3 regions of the Parviterribacter kavangonensis genome follow, and region 2 is predicted to be linked to each of the others. Evidence: riboswitches for the same ligand, from Rfam matches in the RefSeq annotation. Region 2 holds a riboswitch; each other region holds the start of a gene.

Region 1 (6,798 bases), 200 kb from region 2:
TCGACGCCGCCGAGCAGGTGGCGAACGTCCTCGAGGGCATCGTCATCAAGAACCGCTAGGCGGTCCGGTGGGCGACGACGTCATCCTCGTCATCGTCGTGGCGACTGCGCTCGCCTTCGACTTCACGAACGGCTTCCACGACACGGCGAACGCGATCGCGACCGCGGTGTCGACCCGGGCGATGGCGCCGCGGTCCGCGGTGGCGCTCGCCGCGATCCTGAACTTCGCCGGCGCGTTCATCTCGCTCGAGGTCGCCGCGACGGTCGCGAAGGGCATCGTCGAGGCCGACGTCATCACGCCCACGATCGTCTTCGGCGGCCTCATCGGCGCGATCGCCTGGAACCTCGCGACGTGGTACTTCGGCCTGCCGTCCAGCTCGTCGCACGCCCTCATCGGCGGCGTCGCCGGCGCGGCCCTCGCGGCGGAGGGCCCGGACGCGATCCTCGGCGACGGCCTGCTCGAGAAGGTGATCATCCCCGCGCTCGTGGCGCCGGTCATCGCCTTCACGGCGGCGGGGATCGCGATCATCATCGCCTACCGCATCGTCGGCCGCGTGCGGCCGGGGCCCGTGAACCGCGGCTACCGGCTCGGCCAGCTCGTCTCGAGCTCGATGTTCTCGCTCGCGCACGGCACGAACGACGCGCAGAAGACGATGGGCATCATCACGCTCGCGCTCATCGCGAACGGCAACCTCGACGCCGACAACTTCGACGTGCCGACCTGGGTCGTGGTCTCGTCGGCCATGGCGATCGCGCTCGGCACGTACTCCGGCGGCTGGCGGATCATCAGGACGATGGGCAGCCGCATCATCAAGATGGATCCCGCCCAGGGCTTCTCGGCGCAGGGCGCCGGCGCGGCGGTCGTGCTGACCGCGTCGCACCTCGGCTACCCGCTCTCGACGACGCACGTCATCTCCGGCGGCGTCATGGGCGCGGGCGCGGCCCGCCGCCTCTCGGCGGTTCGGTGGGGCGTCGCGGGCAACATCGCGCTCGCATGGGTGCTCACGCTGCCGTGCGCCGGCGCGATCGGCGCGGCGGCCTACGGCCTGACCCGGATCTTCGGAACGGGCGCGCTCGGCCCCGTCGTCGTCTCGCTCGGCGTGCTTGGCGTCATCGCGGCGGCCTTCGGTCGCCGGCTGCAGCGCGGTCCCGCGGTCACGGCGGCGCAGTCGTGATCGCCTCGATCGACGTCGGAGCGCTGCTCGAGCTCGCCTGGGTGGCGCCGCTCGCGTCGATCGTGGTCGCGACGGTGTTCTCGCTCGTGGTGCTCGGCGCGACGCGCGCCGCCGACGCCAACCGCGCCGGTGCGACCGGCACGGCCTTCGCCTACGGCGTCCTGGCGGTGCTGGCGGGGATCGCCTTCGCCGGGACCGCGGTGGCCGGCATCGTCGTGATCATCGCCAAGTAGGGGTGGGCGGGGTCAAGTCTCCCCGTCCCAGTAGTCGACGTTCGCGGACCGCCGGACCATGACGTCCTCCGCGCGGTTGCCGGTCCAGATCCCGATCTTGTCGCTGTCGGGGTAGGTCGTCGCGGTCGGGACGACGACGTCGGAGAACATGAGCACGCGGGCGGGCGCGTCGCTGTCGTTGCGGATCTGGTGCGCGCCGGCCGGGCCGGGCGGGAAGAAGACGGCGTCCCACGCCTCGAGCTCGTCGGTGCCGTCCGGATGGCGGACGCTCGGACGCCCCTCCAGCACGAGCAGCCACTCCTCCTCGCCGTGCTCGTAGTGGTACGGGCAGAGCTTCTCGCCCGGCGGGAGGTCGTAGACGCTGATGCCCGTCCTCTTCGCGCCCAGGCGCGTCCCGAGGCGGAGCATCGCGGCCTTGAAGCCGGGCGGGTCGTCCGGGTCGGTCTCGGAGGGCTCGGCGGCGATGTTGATGCGCTGCATGCGGCGATGATCGCCGAGCACGCCGCCGGGCGTCAGCTCTCGGCGTCCCAGGCCTTCAGGCTGGCGAGCGGGTCGAACGGGCTGCCGCCCTCGTACCAGCCCGGGGCGGACCACATCTCGAAGTGCAGGTGGCAGCCGTGCGCGTCGCCGGTGTCGCCGACGTTGCCGATCCGCTGGCCGGTGCGGACGCGCTCGCCCTTGGCGACGAGCGACGGCTCGCTCAAGTGCATGTACGCGTAGTCGACGTCCGTGCCGTCGCCGTCGATGACGAGGTAGTTGCCGGCGTTGCCCTGCCAGGCGTTGCGGACGACGACGCCGCCGCGCGCGGCGACGAGCGGCGTCCCGCACGGGGCCATGACGTCCTGGCCCTGGTGCATGTGGCCGGCGCGCCCGGCGCCGAAGCGGGCGCCCGACTGGCCGTAGTCGTGCGGGCCGCGGACGGGGAACTTGTGGTCGAGGAACCGGAACGCGTCCTCGACGACCGGCTCGGTGGCGCCGTCGCTGCCGGCAGCCGTGGCGGTCAGCGGCGCGATGCGGAACTCGTACTTGCCGCGCGGGACGACGCGGCCGTTGCTCGTGCCGTCCCACTGGATGCGCTGCTCGATCCCCGGGGCGACCTGGCTCGACATCCAGCGCGCGACCGGCGTGGTCGAGCCCGCGCGCAGCACCTCGACGGCGACGTCGAGCGGCGCGCCGCCGGTGACGACGTAGCGCAACGTCGCCTTGGCGAAGCCGCCGAAGAAGACCTTCGACTGCACGACCTGCCCGTCGATGCGGTCGCTGTTGTCGAGGTCGGCCGACGCGTCGCTCAGCGGTGCGGCGCCGTCGTCGGCGGCCAGCGACTGCGCCTCGATGCGCTTGGCGGTCGGCGCCACCGGAGCCGGCAGCACGGTGATGAGGTCGGTGCTCGGCGCCGACTGCGCGCCGTCGGCGGTGCGCAGCCGGACGCGGCCGCTCGGCGCGCTCTCCGGCACCCTGACGTCGACGGTGCGCGCCCGCGCGCGGCGGACGGGGGCGATGACGTCGTCGGCGTTGCCGGGGGCGCCGACGAAGATGACCTGGCGGGCGTCGCCGAGACCGCGGCCGGCGATGCGGACCACGCCGCGCGGGAGGACGCTCGCGTCGTCGTCGCAGCTCGACCGGCAGGTGACCGCGGTGATCGTGCCGGCGTCGGTGGCCGAGACGCCGCCGTTGCCGGCGAAGGCAGGCGCGGCGGGCACGGCGAATGCCGCGGCCAGCAGTGCCACCACGTAGCGGCGCCCACGCGCCGCCGAAGCCCCGTTGCGAACGATCATCATGGATGGATCGCCTACGGGGTTAGCTGTCGGGCTCGCGCTGCGGCACGCTGCGCTACCGGGCCAGCAGGCCCGGACTCGCCCCACGGACACCCGATCCCTCGGGCGCCCATCGGTTCCCCCGTCCCGCGTGCTTCCCGCACGCGAGCTCGGCGATGGCGCGGGAGTGTGCATAGTCCACCGGCGCCTTCACGGCACCGGGGGAAGGGTTCGCCGCAGGCGTCACATGCCCTGCGGGCGCAACCTTCTATGCTGTCCCGCCGCGCGTCCGATCGCGCCTTCTCGCACGCCATGAAGACCTACGTCGCCAAGCCCACCGATCGCGAGCGCAACTGGCTCGTCGTCGACGCGACCGGGCAGACGCTCGGCCGTCTCGCGACCCAGATCGCCGACGCGCTCCGCGGCAAGAACAAGCCCGAGTACACGCCGCACATCGACACCGGCGACTTCGTCGTCGTCGTGAACGCCGAGAAGATCAGCGTCTCCGGCGACAAGCGCACCGACAAGAAGTACTACCGCCACTCCGGCTACCCGGGTGGCCTGAAGGTGCGCACCTTCCAGGACATGATCGAGCGCCGGCCGGAGGAGATCATCCGGATCGCGGTCAAGGGGATGCTCCCCCGCAACCGCCTGGCCCGCAAGCAGCTGACCAAGCTCAAGGTCTACGCGGGGCCGGACCATCCGCACCAGGCGCAGAAGCCGCAACCGATGGAGCTGTCGCAGTGAGCGACCAGACGCCCGAGCAGCCCGAGGAGCAGGAGCGCGAGGAGACCGCCGCTCCCGAGGCTCCCGAGGAGACGACTTCAGAGGCTCCCGCGGAGGAGCAGCCGCAGGCCGAGGCGCCCGCCGAGGAGCAGCCCGCGGCCGACGCGGACGCCGAGGGCGACGACGAGGAGGACCTCGAAGAGGACGAGCCCACGCCGCGCGTCAAGCCGGCCATCCCGGGCATGGACCTCGAGGTCGACATCGTCCCGGAGGGCGAGGAAGCCTTCCGCCGCTCCGCCTACGGCGACGAGGAGGACCTCGACGCCGCCGCCGAGGAGATCCTCGCGGCCGCCGACGAGGACACCGTCGACGAGCCGATCGCGGCCGTCACCATCGACCTCGCCGCCGACGCCCGCTACAAGGCGACCGGCAAGCGCAAGACGGCGATCGCCCGCGTGATCCTCAAGCCCGGCAACGGCGCCTACACGATCAACGGCAAGACGCTGAACGACTACTTCCCCCGCGCGACCCTGCAGCGCAACATCCGCCAGCCCCTGGAGACGGTGGGCTACGAGGAGCGGATGGACGTCATCGCCCGCATGCACGGCGGCGGCGTCGCGGCGCAGGCCGACGCGCTCCGGCACGGCATCTCGCGCGCGCTGCTCGAGGCGGACCCGAACCTGCGGTCCGAGCTCAAGCGCCGCGGCTTCCTGACGCGCGACGCGCGCGCCAAGGAGCGCAAGAAGGCCGGCCTCAAGAAGGCCCGCAAGCGGCCGCAGTTCAGCAAGCGCTAGTTGGCGCGGCGGTTCTTCGGGACCGACGGCGTCCGCGGCGTCGCGGGCGAGCTGCTCACGGCCGACCTGGCCGTCCGGCTCGGCCGCGCGGCGACCGCGGAGATCGCCGGCGAGCACCCGCGCGTGCTCGTCATCCGCGACACGCGCGAGTCGGGCGAGATGCTGGAGGCCGCGCTCGGCGCGGGCGTCAGCTCGGCGGGCGGGGAGGTCCTGGTCGGCGGCGTGCTGCCGACGCCGGCCGCGCCGCTGCTCGTGCGCCGCTACGGGTTCGACCTCGCCGCCGTCATCTCGGCGTCGCACAACCCGTACCGCGACAACGGGATCAAGTTCTTCGGCGGGGACGGCTTCAAGCTGTCCGACGAGACGGAGCTGGCGATCGAGGCGCGCCTCGCTTCCGACGACGGCCGCGGCGCCTCGATCGGCCGCGTGCGCACGCTGCACGGCACGACCGAGGACTACCTGCGCGAGCTGCACACGCGCTTCAGCGGGCTCGACCTGTCCGGCGTGCGGGTCCTGCTCGACTGCGCGAACGGCGCGACGTACCGCGTCGCGCCCGAGATCTTCCGCCGCCTCGGGGCCACGGTGACCGTGCTCGCCGAGCAGCCCGACGGGCGCAACATCAACGAGGGCGTCGGCTCGACCCACGTCGAGGCGCTCGCGTCGCGCATCGACGGCCACGACGTCGGCTTCGCGTTCGACGGCGACGGCGACCGCGTGCTCGCGGTGGACCGCACCGGCGCGGTCGTCGACGGCGACGAGCTGCTCGCGCTCGCCGTGCTGCATCGCAAGGCGCCCGGCGTGGCGGTGACGGTGATGACGAACTACGGCTTCCACGCCGCGATGCGCGAGGCGGGCGTCGAGGTCGAGACGACGAGCGTCGGCGACCGCTACGTCCTGCAGGCGCTGCGCCGGCGCGCGTGGGCGCTCGGCGGCGAGCAGTCGGGCCACCTCATCGACATGGACTTCGTCCCGTCGGGCGACGGGATCGCCGCGGCGCTGCTGACGCTGGAGGCGCTCGGCGGCGGCGACCTCGCCGAGCGGGCGGCGATGGAGAAGCTGCCCCAGCGGCTCGTCAACGTGCGCGTCGCCGACCGCGACGCCGCGATGGGCTCCGACGAGCTGAAGGGCGCCGTCGAGGCGGCGTCGGCCGAGCTCGAGGGCCGCGGCCGCGTCCTCGTCCGCCCCAGCGGCACCGAGCAGCTCGTGCGCGTCATGGTCGAGGCACCGACCGCCGAGGAGGCCGACGCGGTCTGCGACCGGCTCGTCGGCGTCGTCGAAGCCGGCAGCTAGCCTCTTCTCCCATGTGCGGGATCGTCGGCTACGTGGGCAAGCGCCCGGTGGAGAACCTGCTGCTCGAGGGGCTCCAGCAGCTCGAGTACCGCGGCTACGACTCCGCCGGGGTCTCGCTGCTGGCGTCGGACGGCGAGATCAAGTCGGTCCGCGCCGTCGGCAAGCTCGAGAACCTCGTCAAGGCCGTCGAGGGCGACGAGCGGGGCGCCGTGGCGACCGCGTCGCGCGAGTCGACGACCGGCATCGGCCACACGCGCTGGGCGACGCACGGGCGCGTGAACGAGGAGAACGCGCACCCGCACTTCGACACCGCCGACTCGGTCCACGTCGTGGTCAACGGCATCGTCGAGAACTACCTCTCGATCAAGCAGCGGCTCGCCGACATGGGCGCCGTCTTCACCTCGGAGACCGACGCCGAGGTCATCGCGCACCTCATCGCCCATCACCTCGCCGCCGGCGACCTCGTCGAGGCGGTCCGCCGCGCGTACGCCGAGCTGCAGGGCCACTTCTCCTTCGTCGCCATGCACAAGGGCGACCCCGAGCTGCTCGTCGGCGCGCGCCTGGAGTGCCCGCTCGTCGTCGGCGTGGGGGAGGACGAGCGGTTCTTCGCCTCGGCCGTCCCGGCGTTCCTCGCGCACACGCGCCGCGTCCAGTTCATCGAGAACGACGAGATCGTCGCGATCCGCCCGACGGAGACGATCGTCATGAAGCCCGACGGCACCGTCGTCGAGCGCGAGGTGACCGAGCTCGACTGGGACCAGGACACCGCCCAGAAGGGCGGCTACGAGACGTTCATGCTCAAGGAGATCCACGAGCAGCCGGACGCG
Region 2 (6,798 bases):
CGCAGCGTGTCGCCGTCGGTCCGCAGCTCGCGCGCCCGCGCCGCCAGCGACGTCTCCGTCGCCGCGCCCTTGCGCGCGACGACGAGCGCCCGGCGCTGCGTATGCGCGCCCTCGAGCTCGAACCGCCGCGCCGTCGCCGCCCGGATCTCGCGCAGCTGCTGGTGCAGCCGCGCCCGCTCGCGCTTGACGTGGTCCATCGGGGCACGCGAGAGCGCGGCGAGCGTCCGCGCCCGCTCGACCACCGCGCGCTGCGCGTGCCGCTCCAGCCGGGCGGCGAGGTCCCATGTCGTGGTCCTCGCGGTCTCGACCCGCGCGCCATGGCGGCGGAGGCGGGCGGCTGCGGTGTGCAGCGACGCGCGGGCCTCGGTGAGGTCGAAGGCGACGGCGGCTTCGGCGGCGTGGGTGGGGGTCGAGCACGAGACGGCGGCGACGTCGTCGATGAGCGTCCGGTCGGTGTGGTGGCCGACCGACGCGATCACCGGGACCGGGAGCATCGCGACGGTGCGGCAGAGGGTCTCGTCGCAGAAGCAGAAGAGGTCGGCGAGGGAGCCGCCGCCGCGGGCGACGATGATCACGTCGACCGCGCGGGTCGCGGCCAGGTCCTGGAGGACGGCGGTGACGCGCGGGGCGGCGTTGCGGTCCTGGACGGGCGCGAACGCCCAGACGAGCCGCCCGCGCCAGCCGCGGCGGGTCAGCCCGGCGAGGACGTCGTCGCGCGCCTTGCCGCCCTCGGCGCAGACGACGCCGATCGACTTCGGCAGCGCCGCGCGCTCGAGGCGCTTCTGCGGTGCGAAGAGGCCCTCGGCGTCGAGCAGCTTGCGCAGCCGGTCGAGCTGGGCAAGGAGGTCGCCCTCGCCCGCGATCCGCAGCGCTGTGACCGCGAACGAGAACGACGGCGACGCCGTGCGCGAGCCGGGGTAGTAGTCGAGCCCGCCGGCGACCACGACCTGCGACCCGTTCGCGAGCGCGCCCTCGCCCAGCTGCAGCGCCTCGAAGTCGTCGCGCCACATCGCGCACGGCAGCGCGCCGGTCGCGTCGCGCAGCTCGAACCACACGCGCGTCTTCGTGACGCGGAGGTTCCACACCTCGCCGAACAGCTGCACCCGCGCGCGCTCGCGCAGCCAGCCGCGGAGCTTCGCGGCGTAGACCCCGACCGCGAAGGGCCCGGAGAGCTCGGATCCGGGGATCCCCGCCGGCCGCTCCGTCAAGGGCGCAGACATGGACGCAGCAGCATCCCGCGCGCCGCGGACGGAAAGGGATTCAGGCGGGGACGGCCGCGGCGGCGAGGGCGCGGACCGTCGCGTCGCGGTCGCCGGCGGGGATCGCGAGGAGGGTGGTGACGCCGGCGCGCTCGTACTCGGCGAGGCGGTCGTCGAGGGTGGCGGGCGTGCAGGCCAGCGCGGTGGCGTCGATGAGGTCTGTGGTCAACGCGCCGGCGGCGCCCATGCGGTCGCCGTCGAGGACGCGCGTCTGGACCTCGCGGGCGACGTCGCCGTGTCCGTAGCGGTCGGCGAGGTCGACGTAGAAGTTCTTCTCGCGCGCGCCCATCGCGCCGAGGTAGAAGGCGAGCCACGGACGCACCGCGTCGCGCGCCGCGTCGAGGTCGTCGGCGATGGCGACCGGCACCGCGGCGGCGACGTCGAAGTCGTCGCCGGTCCGGCCGGCGGCCTCGAGCCCCGCCCGCATCGGGCCGAGCAGCACGTCCGGGTTGCGCGGATCGAGGAAGGCGGGAAGCCACCCGTCGGCGATCCGCGCGGTCTGCTCGATCGACTTCGGGCCGATCGCGCCGAGGTAGATCGGGATCCGCTCCTGCACCGGCTTGGCCAGCAGGCGCAGCGGCTTGCCGAGCCCCATGCCCGGCTGGCCCTCCGGCATCGGCACCTGCACCTTCTCGCCCGCGAGGATCCGCCGCACCACGTCGACGTACTCGCGGGTGCGGCGCAGCCCGTGGGTGAACGGCTCGCCGTACCAGCCCTCGGAGACCTGCGGCCCGGACAGGCCGAGGCCGAGCCTGAACCGCCCGCCGCTCAGCACGTCGAGCGTCGCCGCCGCCATCGCCGCGGCCGCCGGCTTGCGCGCGGGGATCTGCATGATCGCGGTGCCCAGCCCGACGCGCTCCGTCTTCCCGGCCAGCAGCCCGAGCACCGAGACGACGTCCTGGCCCCACGCCTCGGCGATCCACACCGAGTCGAACCCGAGATCGTCGGCGAGCACGGACAGCGAGACCTGCTCCTCGGGGGAGAACCACGGCCAGTAGGCGAGGAAGAGCCCGGCGCGCATCGCGGCCCGCGACCCTACCGGCGGCATGCAACCCATGCCGCCCGGGCAGGACCCGGGCCATGACCCTTCGAGGCAGGAGGACCGCGATGGCGCTCGCCGCGCTGGCTCTGGCGATCACTGCGCCCGCGTGCGGCGACGACGGGGACGACGACGGCGGCGGCGGGCAGAGCGACGCCCCCGTCAACACCGACACCCCCGCCCAGAACCAGGAGACGACGCCCGCCCCCGAGCAGTCGGAGCGCGGCGAAGAGGGCAAGTAGGAGGCGGGCTCAGTCCGCCTGCAGCGAGGGCAGCGGCTCGATGCCGTCCTCGTGCGGCGTGCCGCGGACCTCGCCGGAGAACCCGAGGGCGGTGAGCCGGCGGATCTCGCGCTCGCCCTCGATGCGCGCCGGGTGGTCCTCGGGGAGCCCGCGGATCAGCTTGGCGATCCGGTTGCGGATCTGCAGCGCGAAGTGCGGGGTCGACGCGCCCATGAGCTGACGGACGTCGTCGATGGTGACGTCGCGCTCGCGACGGACGGGATGCTCGGCTTCGCTCACGATGAGGGCGACGTGGAGTCGGTGTCTTCCGGGGAGATCTCGAGGAGGGCGTCGATGCGGGACTGGGTCACGATCGGCATCGCCGTCTCGTCCCCGATCACCCAGCCGCGATTGTAGACCCCGCGCACCGGATCCCGCCGGTAGCCCGGCTGGATGTCGAGCAGGTAGCTCTCGAGCGCGCGCGGCACCTTCGACGAGCCGTCGTGCAGCAGCAGCGGGCCGTACGTGCCGCTGGCCGACAGCGGCGACGCGGCGACCGCGTCCATCGGCCGCTTCGCGTCGACGAACACGAGCCCGTGCCCGGGGTCGATGACGCCCCAGCCGAACGCTCCGTCGAGGTAGCGCGCGAACGCGATCGAGTTGGCGGTGGCGTCGCCGCCCGTCCCGTCGATCCGCTTGACCGTTCCGAGCCGCCGCAACTGCTTCTCGACGCTCGCCGACACGATCTTCTCGTCGCCGAGCACGTAGATCTTCGGCTGCTGGTGGCGGCCGAGCGCCTGGCGCGTCGCGGGCGGGAGGCTGTCGCGCTCGGTGAAGAGGACCGGGTCGCCGGACTTCGCCGCGTAGCCCGCGGCGGGCACCGCGAGGTCGGGCCGGTCGGTACCGGTGACGACGACCGCGTCGCTCGTGCGCCCGCGCGCGGCCGAGAGGAATGCGTCGATCGCCGCCGCCTGCGCGATCCCGTTGCCGCCCTTCACGTCGCTGGACTTCAGGCCCTCCGGCTGCGCGACGTCGCCGATGCGGACGACCTGCGCGCCGCCCGCCGCGCGCGAGCCCGTCGGCGCGAGCGCGTCCAGAGCATCCTTCGTGGCGGCCGGGAGGTCGGTGCCGTCGGTGAGCAGCACCGGCGCGCCGATCGGCTGCGCCATCAGCGCCGCGGCCGCCACGCCGCCCTGCCAGTTGTCCCCGTCGACCAGGACGACCGCCTGCGGGCGGGTCTTCGACTCGGTGCCGGGGTACACGGCGCGCGCGACGGCGGCGGCCGTCGCGACCGGGTCCGCCGAGCCGACCCGCGTCGTGTTCTTCGTGGCGAACGCCGGGAAGCCGAGGTCCTGCGCGGCCTCCTTCTCCTCGCCCTTGACGCTCGCCTTCGGCGTGATCGGGTTGGCGTCGCCCGCGTCGTCGTCCTTCTTGCCGCAGCCGGCGAGGAGCGCGACGAGGGCGAGCAGGAGCAGTGGCCGGCGCACGCGGGACAACGTACTCGGCAGGCTTCCCACCCATCGTCGCTTCCGAACCGCCCCCGATCGAGATGCCGAGAGCCGTCGCGGCGCAGACGCGCGGTGGCGCGGTCCCGGCGCCCACCCTCTTCTACGACGCCCGCGAGGGCGACCGCGCGACGGCGGTCGAGGCGCTCACCGCCCGCGTCGCCGGCGACCGCATCGCGCTGCGCCCGCGCGTCGACCCCCTTCCCGACGTCGTCTACCGCCGCGTCGTCCGAGGCACCGACGGGCGGACGTGGACGCAGTTCTGGCTCCTCTACGCGGACAACCCGCAGGACCGCGGGATCCTGCGGACCGGGCGGCACGAGGGCGACTGGGAGCTCGTGCAGGTGGGCACCGGCCGCGGGCCCGCCGTGGCGACGTTCTCGCAGCACAAGTGGGCCGAGGCGTGCCCGTGGCGGGGCCGGATCTACGTGGCGAACGGCTCCCACGCCTCGTATCCGACCCCGGGCGAGCACGGCCGCCCGTGGCCAGATCCCGACGACGAGGCGCGCGGAGATGGACGCGTGGTCATGCCGTTGGTGCGCCAACTCGGGCCGTGGGTGCGCTGGCCGGGCAGATGGGGACGCGCCAAGGCGCGCTGGTGGAACCCGGCGGAAGCGTCGAGCCCGCGCGGCCCCGCCTTCCAGGACCGCGATCCCCCGACGGCATGGGCGGATCCGGCCGGGTTCCACGCGTCCGCACGCGCGTGCGGCAGCGGCGCGCCGCCTCTTCCCCTCGGCCTGCGGATGGGCGCCGCAACGCTGCTCGCGGCGCTTCTGGCGGCCGTCGCGCTCAAGGTGCACAGGCGCAAACCGATGTAACGGAGGACAACCGCGGCGCATGTTCTCGTGCAGATCGGGTACGGTGCCGCACCGATGCCGAATCCCTGGCAACAGGCCAGGGAGCGGGGGACCCACGTTGTTTGGGGCGAGTCGCGTCCAGAGTGACGCGAGGCGCAGGCTTTCTCAGCGCCAGCCCGTCAGCTAACCCCGCAGGCCGACGAGAGAGGTGTTGGTTTTGCGGGGTTCCCGCGTTGCTGCGTCCATCGTGAGCTGTGCCGTGCTGCTGGGGCTTGCCCCCGCCGCAGCGTCGGCTGCCAGCACCGGTGGCGCGACGTACAAGGATCCGGTCAAGGCGCAGCGCGCCACGTGGAACGGCGCGAAGGCGATCATCGGCAAGGACGGCCTCGCGGTCGCTCCCGCCGGCGCGCCGGCCGAGGTGCGCGAGGCGATCGCGTCGGCGAACCGCCTCATCGGCAAGCCCTACAAGTACGGTGGCGGCCACGCCAAGGTCGAGGACTTCGGCTACGACTGCTCCGGCACGGTCTCCTACGCGCTCATCGGCGCCGAGCTGCTGAAGTCGCCGCTCGACTCCGGCTCGTTCATGCGCTGGGGAGAGGCCGGCCCGGGCGAGTGGATCACCATCTACACGAACCCCGGTCACGCGTTCGTCGTCATCGCCGGGCTGCGGCTCGACACGAGCGCCGCGGGCGACCCGCGCGGCGGCAAGGGCCCCCGCTGGCGCCCGACGCTGCGCTCGACGCGCGGCTTCCGCGCGCGCCACCCCGAAGGCTTCTAGACCACCCGCAGGAACCCGCCGGAAGCCAGCGCCCGCGCGCTGGTACGGTGCCCGCATGCCCGGGATGAGCGGACGGTTCTCCACCATCGTCAAGGCGAAGGTCTCCAAGCTCCTCGATCGCGCCGAGGACCCGCAGGAGACCCTCGACTACTCGTACGAGAAGCAGCTCGAGCTGCTGCAGAACGTCAAGAAGGGCATCGCCGACGTGGTGACGTCCAAGAAGCGCCTGCAGATGCAGAGCGGCAAGCTCGAGCAGCAGGTCGTCAAGCTCGACACCCAGGCGCGCCAGGCGCTCGCCGCCGGGAACGAGGAGCTCGCGCGCGCGGCGCTCGAGCGCAAGCAGCTCGCGCAGACCGAGCTGCAGTCGCTCGACCAGCAGGTCGGCGAGCTCGAGGACCAGCAGCAACGGCTCGTCGAGAACGAGGCGAAGCTGCGCGCGAAGATCGAGGCCTTCCGCACCAAGAAGGAGGTCATCAAGGCGCAGTACTCCGCCGCCGAGGCCCAGGTGCAGATCTCCGAGGCCGCGACCGGCGTGGGCGAGCAGATGGCCGACGTGGGCCTCGCGATGCAGCGCGCGATGGACAAGACCGAGCAGATGCGCGCCCGCGCGTCGGCGGTCGAGGAGCTGGAGGCGGCCGGGACGTTCGAGGACCTCACCGCGCTCGGCTCGGGCGAGGACGACATCGACAAGCAGCTGCGCGAGCTCACGAGCGCCAGCGCGGTCGACGACGAGCTGTCGAAGATGCGCGCGGAGCTCGGCTCGGGCGAGAGCCCCAAGCCGGCCGGCGAGCTCGGCCAGGGGGGCAACCAGTGATCGTCCGCATTGCGACCGAGGACCAGTTCGAGCTGTCGGACGACGCGCTCGAGGAGATCAACGACCTCGACAACCGCGTCGTCGAGGCGGTCGAGGCGGGCGACGAGGCCCGGTACCGCGAGCTGTTCGATCAGCTGCTCGAGCTCGTCCGCTCGCGCGGCACGAAGCTCGCCGACGACGACCTCCGCGAGTCCGACGTCATCCTGCCGCCGCAGGACACCGACCTCGAAGAGGCCAAGCGGGACTTCAGCGGCGACGGCGTGATCCCGGACTCACTGCTGCCGGGCAGCGCGTAGCCACCGCGTCTCCCACTCGCTGACCTCGTACGCCCGGCCGGGCACGTTGCCGACCGCGAGCACGGTCGTGCCCGGCTCGAGCGCGTGCG
Region 3 (6,798 bases), 1.9 Mb from region 2:
AGTCGCGCGGCCCCGAGCCGCCCGCCGACCAGCGGGCCCGCATCCGCGCGCGCCTGTACGAGGTGCGCGAGCAGCGCGTGCGGCCGGGTCTCGACGACAAGCGGCTGGCGGCGTGGAACGCGCTGGCGATCGCCGCGTTCGCCGAGGCGGGCGCCGTGCTCGAGCGCCCCGACTGGCTCGACGTCGCGCGCGGCGCGGCGGACTTCGTGCTGGGATCGATGCGCGTCGACGGGCGGCTGATGCGGACGTGGAAGGACGGGCGGGCGCGGTTGAACGCCTACCTCGAGGATCATGCGTTCCTGCTCGAGGCGCTGCTGCGGCTCTACGAGGCGACGTTCGAGGAGCGCTGGTTCACCGAGGCCCGGGCGCTCGCCGACACGCTCATCGAGCGCTTCGCCGATCGCGAGCAGGGCGGCTTCTTCACGACCTCCGACGACCACGAGACGCTCGTCGCCCGCCGCAAGGACCTCGAGGACCACCCGATCCCGTCAGGCGGGTCGAGCGCCGCCTTCGGCCTGCTGCGCCTCGCGGCGCTGACCGGCGACGCGGTCTACGAGGAGGCCGCCCTCGGTCACCTCATGCTGCTGCATGAGCTCGCCGTCAAGCACCCGAACGCGTTCGGCCACTTCCTGCGCGCGCTGGACTTCCACGTCAACCCCGTGCGCGAGGTGGCGCTCGTCGGCGACGACGTGACGCCGCTGGCGCGCGTCGTGCGGTCGCGGCTGCGCCCGCGGGTCGTGCTCGCGGGCGGCGCCGGCGGCGGCGCCGTGCCGCTGCTCGAGGGCCGCACGGCGATCGACGGCGCGGCGACGGCCTACGTGTGCGAGCGCTTCGCGTGCCAGCGGCCCGTCACGACGGCCGACGAGCTGACGCGCCTGCTCGGCTGAACTTGGCGCGCGCCTCGTCCGTACGATCCGTCGATGGAGCGGCTCCTCACCTTCCCGGCCACGCCGAAGGGCAAGTGGATCGTCTTCGCGGTCTGGATCGTCGGCCTCTTCGGCGTCCTCGCCGTGAACCTGCCGGGCAAGTTCTCCGACGCGGAGGAGAACGAGTCGCGGTCGTTCCTGCCCGGCGACGCCGAGTCGACGGCGGCGCTGGACGTCACCGAGAAGCTGCAGGGCGCGGAGACCGCGCCGACGGTCATCGTGTTCCGCCGCGAGCGCGGCCTGACCGCCGCCGACAAGCGCGCGATCACCGCCGACGTGCGCGAGCTCAGCTCCGCCACGCGCGCGTTCTCGAACACGACGCCGTTCGGCAACCCGGCCGATCCGGGCGGAAGCGTGCCCTTCCAGGTGTCCAAGGACGGCTCGACCGCCCTGATCGGCAACGTCATCAAGTCGACGGGCAGCGGCGACAGCGACGAGATCCTCGATCCCGTCGACAAGTACCGCGAGATCGTCGGCGAGGGTCAGCCCGAGGGTCTCGCCGTCCGCGTCACCGGCCCGGCCGGCATCTCGGCTGACGCGATCAAGGTCTTCGAGAACATCAACGGCACGCTCATCATGGCGGCGCTGCTGCTGGTGATCGTGCTGCTGATCATCATCTACCGCAGTCCGGTCTTCTGGTTCTTCGCGATCCTCGCGGTGATCTTCTCCGAGATCGCCGCCCGCGGGTTCGGCTACGCGCTGACCGAGGCGGGCGTGACGGTCAACGGGCAGTCGTCGTCGATCCTCTCGATCCTCGTCATCGGGGCCGGCACCGACTACGCGCTGCTGCTCGTCGCGCGCTACCGGGAGGAGCTGCACCGCCACGAGGACAAGCACGAGGCGATGGCGCTGGCCCTTCACCGCGCCGGGCCGGCGATCCTCGCCTCCGGCCTGACCGTGATGGTCGCGCTGCTCGCGCTCATGCTGGCGAAGGTGAACGGGACGGCGGGCCTCGGCCCGACGGGCGCGATGGGGATCGCCGTCGCGCTGCTCACGATGCTGACGTTCCTGCCCGCGCTGCTGACGATCGTCGGGCGGCGCCCGTTCTGGCCCTTCATCCCCTACGCGCCGGGCGAGCAGCCGAAGCCCGCGCGATCGTTCATCGGGCGCTTCGAGCACCGGATGCACGCGCGCGAGCGGACCGTCGACGAGACGCACGGCTTCTGGCGGCGGATCGGCGAGCGGGTCGCCGCGCGACCGCGGCTGATCGGCGGCGCCGGCGTGCTGCTGCTGGTCATCCTTGCGCTCGGGCTGCTCAACTTCTCGACCGGCCTGACCCAGTCGAACTCGTTCCGCGACAGCGTCGAGTCGATCGAGGGCCAGGACCTGATCGCGGAGGCGTTCCCCGCCGGCCAGGCGTCGCCCACGGACATCGTCGTGCCCCCGGACGAGAGGGACCGGATCGGCGCCGTCGTCACGGCGGCGCAGGGCGTCGACGGCGTCAGCGCGGTGCCGGAACGGCCGGTCGCGTCCGGGCCCGAGGGGGTGCAGCTGGCGGCGTTCCTGCGGATGGACCCGTACTCGACCGAGGCCTTCGACGTGATGCCGAAGCTCCGCCGGGCGGTGCGCGCGGCGGCGCCGGGCGCGCTCGTCGGCGGGCCGACCGCGGTCGAGTACGACCTTCGTCAGGCGGCGGCGGACGACACGCGGCTCATCCCGCCGATCACGCTCGCGATCGTCCTGCTCATCCTCGTCGTGCTGCTGCGGGCCGTCGTCGCGCCGGTGCTGCTCGTCATCACCGTCGTCCTCTCGTTCCTCGCGGCGCTCGGCGTCGGCGCGATCGTGTTCGACGTGATCTTCGGCTTCCCCGGGAGCGACCCGTCGCTGCCGCTCTTCGCCTTCATCTTCCTCGTGGCGCTGGGGGTCGACTACAACATCTTCCTGATGGCGCGCGTGCGCGAGGAGACGCTGCGCCACGGCACGCGCAACGGCATGCTGCGCGGCCTCGCCGTCACCGGCGGCGTCATCACGTCGGCGGGCATCGTGCTGGCGGGCACGTTCGCGGTGCTCGCGGTCTTGCCGCTCACCTTCCTGACCGAGATCGGGTTCGTGATCGCGTTCGGCGTGCTGCTCGACACGTTCATCGTGCGGTCGATCCTCGTGCCGGCGCTGGTCTTCGACCTCGGGCCGCGGATCTGGTGGCCGTCGCGGCTGGCGCGCGAGGACGGCGGCGAGGTCAGAGCACCGGCAGGTAGCGCCGAAGCTCCCACGGGGTGACCTGCACCCGGTAGTCCTCCCACTCCTGCCGCTTGAGCTCGATGAAGCGGTTGAACATGTGCTCGCCGAGCGTGCGGAGCACGAGCTCGGACTCCGCCGCGACCTCGATCGCCTCGCCGAGCGTCTCGGGCAGCTGCTCGATGCCGACCCGGCGCCGGTCGTCCGGGGCGAGGTGGTAGAGGTTCTTCTCCATCGGCTCGGGCAGCTCGTAGCCCTTCTCGATCCCCTCGAGGCCGGCCTGCAGCAGCGCCGCGAACGTCAGGTACGGGTTGCACGCCGGGTCGGGGCAGCGCAGCTCCATGTGGGCGGCGCGCGGCGGGACGCGGACGAGCGCGGAGCGGTTGCGGCGGCTCCACGCGACGTAGACCGGCGCCTCGAACCCGGGCACGAGCCGCTTGTACGAGTTGACCCACTGCGCGAAGACGGCGCTGAGCTCGCGCGCGTGGCGCAGCTGTCCGGCGATGAAGCCGCGGCCGACGGCGGAGAGGCCGTAGGGGTCGTCCTCCGCGACGAACGCGTCCTTGCCGTCCTTCGTGAGGCTGAGGTGCGTATGCATGCCGCTGCCGTTCTCGCCCTCGAGCGGCTTGGGCATGAACGTCGCGTGCCAGCCCTCGGCGATCGCGTACTCCTTGACGGTGATGCGGGCCGTCATGACGTTGTCGGCCATCTGCAGCGCGCCCTCGGACGACAGCGCGATCTCGTGCTGGCTCGGGCCGCCCTCGTGGTGGGAGCTGCCGACGTGGATGCCGAGCTGCTCGAGCGCGAGGACCGTCTCGCGCCGGACGTCGGTGCCGGCGTCGAGCGTCGTGAGGTCGAAGTAGCCGCCCTCGTCGAGGGGCTCCGCGGTCTGGCGGTCGCGGAAGAGGAAGTACTCCGGCTCGACGCCGACGTTGAACCCGTCGAAGCCGAGCGCGTGCATCCGCTCGAGCGCGCGCCTGAGCACGTGACGCGGGTCGCCCTCGTACGGCGTGCCCTCCGGCGTGAGGACGTCGCAGAACACGCGCGCGACGCCCTGCTCCTCGGGACGCCACGGGAGGATCGCGAACGTCTCGGGGTCGGGCATCGCGATCATGTCCGACTCCTCGACCGGGTTGAAGCCGGTGATGGAGGAGCCGTCGAACGGGACGCCGTCGCGCATCGCGCGCTCGATCTGGTCGCGGCCGACGCTGAACGACTTGAGCTGGCCGAGGATGTCCGTGAACCACAGGCGGACGAAGCGGATGTCGCGCTCGTGGACGAGCGAGAGCACGTGGGCGGCGCTCGGCATGGCGCGAGAGAGTAGTGGGCGGCGGCGCCTCGCCGCGAGCGGGCTAGTGCTGCGCGGCGTCGACGGTGACGACGAGCGCGGGCGCCTGCTGGGCGGCCGCGGCCGTGTCGATCGTCGCGGCGTTGGCCTTCGGCGTGCCGATCGCGGCGATGGCGATGAGCAGCAAGCCGAGCAGGAACGCGTAGAGCGCGATCCGGTCCGGGCGGCCGGCGAGCCGGTCGGCGGGCGAGCGCGAGGGACGCCGGCGGCCGGCGCCGGCGGGCACGCCGCTGGCGCGGGCGGCGGGGACCGCGGGGACGCCCGCGAGGCCGTCGGCCTGGCCGCGGATCTCGATCGTCTTGCGCGTGCCGGGCGGGGGCGGCTCGGACACCGTCCAGTCGTCGAGGTCCCACCCGCTGGCGCGGTCGTCGTCGGTCAGCCAGGCGCGCTGGTCGTCGAGCGGCTTGGCCTGCGACGTCTCCTCATCGAGATTGAGCCACGACTCCGTCGCCGGCGCATGGTCCGCGCCGAGATCGATCCACTCGAAGCGGCCCGGCTCCTCCGTCTTCGCCGGAGGGTCGAGCAGCGAGGCGAGCCCGGCGTCGAAGTCGAAGTCCACCTTCGGGCGGCGGCCCGTCTCGGCCACCAGCTCGCGCGTCTCCATCATCTCGCGAGCCTCCGCGAGCGGCGCCGTGGCACGGCGGAAGCGGCCGGTCGGCGCGTGCTGCTTGGCGCCGTCGGCGACTGTCCCGCTCTCCTGCGGGCGAAGGTGCTGCACGTCCTCCCACCAGGGGCGGTCCGTGGTCTCGCTCATGCCGGTGTCGTCTTCCTCGTTCCTCGTGCTTACGGGGTTAGCTGACGGGCTCGCGCCGGAAGAGCAGCGCTACTCCTTGCCCGGAAGGCAAGACGATTCGCCCCAACAGTTGGGTCCCCCGCTCCAGTCGGTACGTCCGCATCCTCACGAACGCCCCGGATGGACTCAGCGGTCTGACGCGGCGGGATCGTAGCAGGGGCCGAAGTTCCTGCAAACGCACCGGAGTTATGAAGTCCTGCAACCCCGCATGTTGCGCGGTTTCGTCACCGCGCCCGGGTGTTCGGGACGTCTAGCCGCGGCCCGCGGTGGCCGCCACGAAGTCGGCGACCTTCTCCGCGTCGTTGCCCGTGAAGAGCAGCGCGGGCATCTGGCCGCGACCCTGCGCGCGGCCGTTCTTGATGGCGTCGAGGATCAGCGCCTTCGGCGGGCGGAGCGCGTCGAGGTTCGGCCCGACCCGGCCCGTCGCGTGCGCTGCCTTGAGCGTGTGGCACTGCTGGCAGGACTGCGAGAAGAGCTTGCGCCCCGCCTCCTGGCCGGCGTTGAGCTTCACCGGGCCGGCCTCCGCCTGGTCCGCGCCGTCGATGCCGACGGCAAGCGGGATCGCGACGGCGAAGAGCAGCACCGACAGGCCCGTGAGGACGTACACGGCTCGGCGGCTGCCGCGGCCGGGCTCGCTCGAGGACGTGCGGCCGCGCCCGGCGCGCATGGCGGCGAGCACCACGGCAAGACCGAGCAGAACGAAGGCAAGGACGAAGATCGCGGTGGCCATCGGAGCGGGAACTTACCCAGTCGGGCCGACGCAAGTCGCGCGGGTCGGCCGGATCATCGCTTCCTCCCCTGGGTGAACGACAAGACCGGCGGGGCGACGGCGCGGAAGTCCCCTCCGCCCCCTGCGGCGGCGACCTTCGGCAGCTCCTCCTCGCGCTCGCCGCCGACGATCGCGAGCTCCGTGACCTCGGCGGCGATCCGGTCCGGCGCCTCGAGCGCGGTGAGGCGGTCGACGACGACGTTGATCGCGCCGCCCGCCGAGGCGAACTTCTCGACGCGGCCCACGGCCATCACGAGCGGCTCGGACCGGACGGCGAGGCGGTCGCGCTCGTAGACGTTCGGCGGCACGACGAGGTTCACCGTGCCGAGCTCGTCCTCGAGGAGGATGAACGCGACGCCCTTCGCGGTCCCCGGCCGCTGGCGCGCGACGACGAGCCCGCCGATCCGCACCTGCTTGCGGTGCGGCAGGGACTCGAGGTCGCGGCTCGACACCGCGCCGCGGCCGGACAGCGCCTCGCGCATGAGGCCGACGGGATGGACGTCGACGCTGATCCCGGTCGTCGCGTAGTCGGCGATCATCTCGTCCCACGCCCCGAGCCGCTTGAGCTTCGGCGGCGCCGGGAGGTCGAGCCCGAGCGACAGCTGCACCGCCGACCCGTCCCGCTCGAGCTTGCGGCCGGGCGCGGCGATCCCGAGCCGCCACAGCGCCGTCCGCCGGTCCCCCGCCAGCCCGTCGCACGCCCCCGACCACGCGAGCGTGTCCAGCGCCGACCGCCCCGCGCCCGCGCGCGACGCCAGGTCCTCCAGCGACCGGAACGGCCCGCCCT

What was found. A riboswitch is a leader RNA that binds a small molecule or an ion and turns the genes downstream of it on or off. The one in region 2 is predicted to bind cyclic di-AMP.
Region 1: it holds a riboswitch for cyclic di-AMP, as region 2 does, so the genes downstream of both, AC1UE4_RS09850 (M23 family metallopeptidase) here and AC1UE4_RS10850 (DEAD/DEAH box helicase family protein) in region 2, are expected to answer to the same signal.
Region 3: it holds a riboswitch for cyclic di-AMP, as region 2 does, so the genes downstream of both, AC1UE4_RS01115 (hypothetical protein) here and AC1UE4_RS10850 (DEAD/DEAH box helicase family protein) in region 2, are expected to answer to the same signal.

What each region holds. Positions count from the first base shown of each region.
Region 1 covers NZ_JBXPJA010000001.1:1,911,736-1,918,533, reverse strand. The annotation lists gene AC1UE4_RS09870 (DUF47 domain-containing protein) at 1-59, shown strand, start outside; gene AC1UE4_RS09865 (inorganic phosphate transporter) at 68-1,174, shown strand; gene AC1UE4_RS09860 (hypothetical protein) at 1,171-1,407, shown strand; gene AC1UE4_RS09855 (cupin domain-containing protein) at 1,420-1,887, opposite strand; gene AC1UE4_RS09850 (M23 family metallopeptidase) at 1,920-3,185, opposite strand; cyclic di-AMP (ydaO/yuaA leader) riboswitch at 3,179-3,347, opposite strand; gene rplM (50S ribosomal protein L13) at 3,474-3,908, shown strand; gene rpsI (30S ribosomal protein S9) at 4,280-4,681, shown strand; gene glmM (phosphoglucosamine mutase) at 4,682-5,971, shown strand; gene glmS (glutamine--fructose-6-phosphate transaminase (isomerizing)) at 5,983-6,798, shown strand, end outside.
Region 2 covers NZ_JBXPJA010000001.1:2,111,142-2,117,939, reverse strand. The annotation lists gene xseA (exodeoxyribonuclease VII large subunit) at 1-1,220, opposite strand, end outside; gene AC1UE4_RS10875 (LLM class flavin-dependent oxidoreductase) at 1,261-2,280, opposite strand; gene AC1UE4_RS10870 (hypothetical protein) at 2,367-2,540, shown strand; gene AC1UE4_RS10865 (hypothetical protein) at 2,550-2,819, opposite strand; gene AC1UE4_RS10860 (cell wall-binding repeat-containing protein) at 2,816-4,006, opposite strand; gene AC1UE4_RS10855 (hypothetical protein) at 4,069-4,842, shown strand; cyclic di-AMP (ydaO/yuaA leader) riboswitch at 4,888-5,034, shown strand; gene AC1UE4_RS10850 (DEAD/DEAH box helicase family protein) at 5,069-5,599, shown strand; gene AC1UE4_RS10845 (PspA/IM30 family protein) at 5,655-6,413, shown strand; gene pspAA (PspA-associated protein PspAA) at 6,410-6,709, shown strand; gene AC1UE4_RS10835 (AraC family ligand binding domain-containing protein) at 6,686-6,798, opposite strand, start outside.
Region 3 covers NZ_JBXPJA010000001.1:234,311-241,108, reverse strand. The annotation lists gene AC1UE4_RS01130 (thioredoxin domain-containing protein) at 1-887, shown strand, start outside; gene AC1UE4_RS01125 (MMPL family transporter) at 921-3,143, shown strand; gene AC1UE4_RS01120 (glutamine synthetase family protein) at 3,103-4,410, opposite strand; gene AC1UE4_RS01115 (hypothetical protein) at 4,454-5,203, opposite strand; cyclic di-AMP (ydaO/yuaA leader) riboswitch at 5,214-5,354, opposite strand; gene AC1UE4_RS01110 (c-type cytochrome) at 5,493-5,972, opposite strand; gene AC1UE4_RS01105 (DNA polymerase III subunit alpha) at 6,026-6,798, opposite strand, start outside.